Regions from separate parts of the Pandoraea faecigallinarum genome, predicted to be linked through region 2. Evidence: predicted binding sites of a transcription regulator. Region 2 holds the regulator's gene; the other holds the start of a gene.
The links. Region 2 encodes LexA, which represses DNA repair genes until DNA is damaged. Its sites were predicted from a motif close to ACTGTATNNNNATACAGT; they were not measured.
Positions count from the first base shown of each region.

Region 1 (3,195 bases), 410 kb from region 2:
ACACGCGGCGCCGGCGCGTCCCCGTCAGGCGAGTGTTTATCCGGCTCGTCGTGCCCCAGCCAACGGTGTGCGAGCGATTCGATTCGTCCGCCGAGCGCCAGCACGATAAGCAGCAACACCATCGCAACCAGCGCGATGTGCCAGCGGCCGAGGCCGCAGATGATGCCGATCCCCGTCGTGCTCCATAACGCCGCCGCCGTCGTGAAACCATGCACCGACGCGCCATGGCTCGGCCGTACGATGCAACCCGCCCCGAGAAAACCGATGCCGGCGACGATTCCCTGCACGACCCGGCTCACGGACGATCCGTCATAAGGCAGCGCCGTTCCCGGAAAAGGGACGACAGCGAGCACGAACAACGCCGAGCCGAATGAGACGATAGCGAGTGTTCGCAGTCCGACGGACTTGTGATGCAGATTCCGGTTGAGCCCGACGAGTCCGCCAAGGATCAATGCCGCCGTGAGCCGCAATGTGACTTCGATGATCTCCGCCATCCCTCACCTCGCTCGTCTGCGCGTTCTAAGTCTGGGTAGGCGCATTATCGCCCGCCGGCGGCCTGAGTGGCAGCACGTCGTCCCAGTCGTCGAACAATCGCAACTGACGCGTTGCCTGCGCCTCGAGCATGCGCACGCCGACGCCCATCAACCGCACCGGCCGACGTTTTCGCCCCACCGCCTGCGCGAGCAGTTCCCGGCATTGCACCGGATCGACACCCAGCGCCCCGGCTTCCGCCGTGGTTCGCGAGAAGTCCGCAAATCGGATTTTGATGAAGATTTTCGCGATGGCCACCGGTTCGCTGCGACGCGCCCGTTCGATCCGCTCGCCCAACTGACGAAGCAACGGTTCGAGCGCGGTCTCGCATTCCGCCAGCGTGCGCAGATCGCGCGTGTACGTCGTCTCGACACTGATCGATTTGCGCTCGCGATCCGGGCTGACCTCTCGCGTATCGATGCCGCGGCAACGCTCATACAAACGTTGACCAAAGACACCGAAGCGCTCGGTGAGGTCGGCAAGCGAATAGGTGCGCAAATCCGCACAGGAGTCGATGCCAAGCGCACGCAACTTCTCGGCCGTCACCTTGCCCACCCCGAATAGACGCTCGACCGGCAGTACCGCGACGAACGCGTCGACGTCCGCGGGTTTCACCACGAACATGCCGTCGGGCTTGCGCCAGTCGCTGGCGATCTTGGCAATGAACTTGTTGGGCGCGACACCCGCCGACACCGTCAGGCCGACTTCGGCCGCCACGCGCGCGCGGATCTCGCGAGCGATCAATGTCGCAGAGCCGCCGCAATGTTCGCTGTCGGTGACGTCGAGATATGCCTCGTCGAGCGACAACGGTTCGACCAGATCCGTATAGTCCCGATATATCGCCATGATCCGTTTCGACGCTTCCTGATACCGCTGCATCGACGCAGGAATGATGCGCAGGTCGGGGCACAACTTGATCGCCTGCGCCGAGGGCATGGCTGAGCGCACCCCGAACGCCCTCGCCTCGTAGTTGCAGGTGGCAACCACGCCGCGCTGATCCGGCTTGCCGCCGACCGCCAGCGGCACGCCACGCAGCGACGGGTCGTCACGCATCTCGACAGAGGCGTAAAAACAATCGGCGTCGCAATGGATGATCTTGCGCAGAGAAGTGGTCATGGTAAGCGGCGAGAACACTGTGCAAATATACAGCATTCACGCATATTCCGCGCTCCATCAGTAACATGTCCGCATCCTGCCTCATCACCGGCTTTCATCACCGGCTTTCGTCACCGGCTTTCGTCACCGGCTTTCGTCACCGGCTTTCGTCGCCTGCCTTCCCCACCCGCCGCGCGGCGACCTGCCGGACATCACCACCCCAAAGTCACCGCACCGGCAAGAATTGCAGAAACTGCGCCCCAAGCAGGTTCTGCACGTAGCCGATACCGGCGCGCCGGTACTTTTCGTCAAGCATTTCCGCGAGGAGATCGAGCCGACCAATGATCTTGCCGAACTCCCGCTCGAAGCTGACGTTGCGCACATCGGCGATTTCGTTCGCCAGCAGCAGCGGCTTGCCCGTCACATCGCGACGGCTTGCCAGCAACCACGCCGCGATTTCCACATTGCGGGCCGCATTGTAAATGCGCTGCGCATCGAGCCCGTCGCTCAAATAAAACACGGTGGTACCCCCGTGGGCAGCGATGATCGTATCCGAGAGACTGAAGACGAATGCCGCCACGCGATCCCCACCGAATGCCGGATCCAGCGAAAGCGACAATGCCCGTACGTCGCGGAGGTCCTTCAGGCCGGTCAACGTTCGTCGTCCCTCGACAGCATCTCGCAATTGCGTCATGGCTTCGGCCTGCGTCGCCGCGCCACCTTTGCGCCATTCACGTGGATTCCGTTTATAGAGCTTGTCCGCCAACCGATACAGACTCTCCAGATTCGCACGCATGCCCAATGTCGCCATGCGATTGATATCGGTCTGCGCAAGATCCGCGGTCGTCATCGACGTCGAGCGGACCTTGCCATGGTCCACTGGCGCATCCTGATACGATGCGCAACCTGCACACATCAGCACAGTGGCCGCGGCGCTGACGGCAACCGTCGTCGCGAGTCGCCACTGCGCGGCGCGCAGTGGCAGGGGTCGTCGTCGGGGAAAGGCGAGCCGTCGTGTCATGGCGATGTCGTTTTGAGTCAGCAACGACTCTACGCGATCGAGGCCCGCCGTCAGCCTTCCGTGCCGCCGAAAAATTGTGACATTCGGTAACGCGTCGCCCCTCGCGCGAGCATCGGCCCGCAAACACGCACCTCACTTTCCGGCCGAACCGCCATCATGGCATCAACGCTTCGCGCAGCGGCGCGAACAGTGGGTGCGCCATTGCTTCTTCGAGCCGCAACACCGGGGTGACACAGCAATCGACGTTGGCAAAGCGCGCCGTCCAGTCGGCTTGTGACGCGCTCGCGAACATGGCGGCCAACTCCGTCTGAAGCGCCAGCGCGTCCTCGCCGCCGACGACTTGCCCCAGCGTCCAGTGACGCGCCTTCCAGTCGGGACGCCCGATCACGTCGCAAAGCGTCTCCCAAAACTTGAGTTCCAGCGCGCCTACCGCCATGTAACGCGCGTCGAGCGTGCGGTACACCTGATAGCACGGCACCCCGCCGTTAAGCAGATCCATGCCCGCTCGCGACACCTTCCCCTGCCGGTGCAGCGCTACCGCGGGCACA
Region 1 is NZ_CP011807.3:1,732,275-1,735,469, reverse strand. Features, by position in the region: gene AB870_RS07780 (MgtC/SapB family protein) at 1-494, opposite strand, end outside; gene dinB (DNA polymerase IV) at 520-1,647, opposite strand; gene AB870_RS07770 (hypothetical protein) at 1,853-2,542, opposite strand; gene AB870_RS07765 (CaiB/BaiF CoA transferase family protein) at 2,802-3,195, opposite strand, start outside.
Region 1: a site for LexA is predicted at 1,664-1,681, ahead of dinB (DNA polymerase IV). Genes of this name have one in related genera too.

Region 2 (3,195 bases):
TGCTTCTCGTGTGTAGGAGGCCAGTCTATGATCCCGTCTAAATAATTAAAAATAATATTTTCGCTTTTGTTTATGCCGGAATAAGGATTAGAGAAATTATGCTGATACGCACCGGCCCTCAGACGTAAGGGGAGCCTGCCAACGCGGCGTTCAGCCCCGTCGCTCCCTGATCCACGAGGCTCAGGAAGGCTTGTCGCGCGGCGGCGGAGTCCTGCGTTTGGCGAAAAGTCCGATGGGCATGAAGGAACGCAACGGTCCAGGCCGCCAGGAGCATGGCGGCCGCCAGTTGAGCCTGCACGTCGCCCGGCGGCCGTCCCGCGCTTTCGGCAAGCGCCTGGGCCACCCCATCGGCCAGTTCGTCCCGGATCGCCCGGGCGCGAGCCATGAGCGTCTCGCTGCCCTCGATGGTGCGCACGAATTCCTGGCTTTGCGCCGAAAAATCGACGAACGGGTTGCCTTGTTCGACAAGCCGATGCGCCAGCAAACGCAACGCCTCGACCGGAGAAACGCCCGGCGCCCGCTCCCGAATGGCCGCACGCAGCATCTCTCGACCCTCTTCGTCGCGGTCGAAGAACATGTCTTCCTTACGCGGGAAATGGTTGAACACGGTCATCCGGCCGACGTCGGCCGCTGCCGCAATCTGGTCCACCGTCACATGATCGAAACCGTGTTCGTGGAAAAGCCGCGTGGCCGCGTTGGAAATCCCCTGCCGGGTGGCCAGACGTTTGCGTGATCTCAGATCGGTTGGCGTTGACATGTCGTTCCCGATGACCCAGTTAACCTGTACTTAGTACATATTCATGTGAACAGACCGGCGCGTACATGCTTTGAAGTTTAATGAGCCTTTCGCCGGGCTTTCCCTCATTCGGCGCGATGGGCAGGCCGGCCCCGTACGGCGGCCCTGTCATGGCGATCAAGTTTCGCTTGCCTTTTTGCAAACACTGTACAAAAATACAGCCACCTGTGCTTCCATACAGTGATGCCATGATCAAACTTACCGCCCGTCAACAGCAGGTCTACGAACTGGTTCAGCAAGCGATCGAGCGCACCGGCTTTCCGCCGACGCGCGCGGAAATCGCCGCCGAACTGGGCTTCTCTTCCGCCAACGCTGCCGAGGAGCATTTGCGTGCGCTGGCGCGCAAAGGGGTGATCGAACTGGCCGCCGGTCAATCGCGTGGCATCCGCCTCAAGCGCCTGGACGAAGCGGGCGGTTCTCACCAGTTCACGCTGCCGCACATGGGTCTCATGCAATTGTCGTTGCCACTCGTGGGGCGCGTCGCCGCCGGTAGTCCGATCCTGGCGCAGGAACATATCGAACGTAACTTCCAGTGCGACCCGAACATGTTCGCGCGCCAACCCGATTACCTGCTGAAGGTGCGCGGGATGTCGATGCGCGATGCCGGCATTCTCGACGGCGATCTGCTCGCCGTGCAGAAAGCGGCGGATGCACGTGAAGGCCAGATCGTCGTGGCCCGTATCGGCGACGACGTGACGGTTAAACGGTTTCACCGTGTCAAGGGTGGCGTCGAGCTGATCGCCGAAAACCCCGACTTCGAGAACATCAATGTCGACGAAGGCAGCGGTGATTTTGCGCTGGAAGGTATTGCGGTCGGCCTGATCCGCAACAACGATCTATGAAGGACCTATGAGCGATCGTTGATCGTTCGGCGCGAATGAAGGGCGCTGCGCAACATCGCACTCCGCCCCACTCCCTGAAGATTTGCATTTCCGACTGCGCCGGGCTGGGTCCGGCGCCCGTACCCTGCTGCGCCCGCGATTCGTGAGAGCGATGCGAAACGCAGTGGGTCACGTCCCTCCGACCCGCATTGGAAGAAGGATCGCATCATGGCTCGACTCTTTGGTTTGCTGCGTACGTCCCTCGGTCAACCCCGCGTGAGTGCCTCTTCGCAAACGCGCCTGTCGGCGGTCTACGGTCTGTCGGCCCTGTCCGGCCCGTTCGCATCGGCGCCCGCCGTCGCTCGCTCGTACACCGTGCCGGCGCGCACTCGCACGACCGCCCTGCCGCGCACCATCGCGGCTGCCATGGCATCGGCCACGCGTCGCGCCTGTCCCGCCGGTCAGACTGTCAAAGCGTCGCGTAACGTGCGCGAGCAGCAAGCGCGTCGCGACAACGTTCATGAATTGCAGGACAGTCACGACGTGCGCATCTATCGCGATATGTCGCATATCGTGATGGTCGGCACCTTCGCGGACATCTGTCGCAAGCTCGATCAGGCCGTTGGTGAACAGTTCTGTCAGGCGGCGGTGTGACAGCGTAGCAACGTAACGACACAACGACCGCTCGGACTACTTGATTCGTTCGCGGCATCCGAGGCATTCGAAGCCATCGCCCACCGTGTCATGGCGGGCGATGGGGCGCATTCGGCAATATGACGGTTCGTGCGTCGTTAAGACTACGGCACCGAACAATGCGACTTATTCGCCCAGATCTCGCAGCGGATGGTTCGCGCCACGACGTTCGCCATCGAAAAACCGCGCGACATCTTCCGGTGTCACGGCTTCGATCGTCGAATGCTGCCAGCGCGGATGGTGGTCCTTGTCGATCACCATCGCGCGGATGCCCTCCACACCTTCCGCCCCCGTGCGGCCATCGAGATTGAAGACGCTGCGCATCATCAGCCATTCTTCGCGCAACTCATCCGCCAGCGACAACTTGCGCGCACGACGCACTTGCTCCAGCGACACGCACACCATGAGCGCCGAACGCTTGGTGCGCAGCAGATCCTCTGTCTCCTGCGCCCATCCGGAATACTCGCATCGTGGTTCGGCCTTCAACGCCCTGAGGATGGCAGGCATATCGGCCAAACCGAAATGCTCGTCGATCACGCTGCGCAACGGTGCCAGCTTGCCCGGTGCGAGTCCCGCAGGCGGCAGGCTTTCGCGACAGAAGGTGCGCGCGGCGTCGAGTACTGCCTCACTGTCGCTCCAGTCGCCCGCCGCGAGATGCTCGCAAAGCGCGGGCAGCGATGCGCGCGGGAGCACCACGTCCGCCAGACCGATTTCGCACGCATCGACTGCGCCGAACACAATACCCGTCGTGCCGAGATACTCGCCGAGGTGTCCAGCAAGATTGGCGAGGAAGAACCCACCGCCAACATCGGGGAACAAGCCGATCGCCGTCTCAGGCATCGCCATACGCGTCGCTTCCGTCACGATGCGCAGCGCGGCCCCCTG
Region 2 is NZ_CP011807.3:2,140,824-2,144,018, reverse strand. Features, by position in the region: gene AB870_RS09630 (TetR/AcrR family transcriptional regulator) at 119-757, opposite strand; gene lexA (transcriptional repressor LexA) at 985-1,638, shown strand; gene AB870_RS09620 (hypothetical protein) at 1,846-2,271, shown strand; gene AB870_RS09615 (enoyl-CoA hydratase/isomerase family protein) at 2,437-3,195, opposite strand, start outside.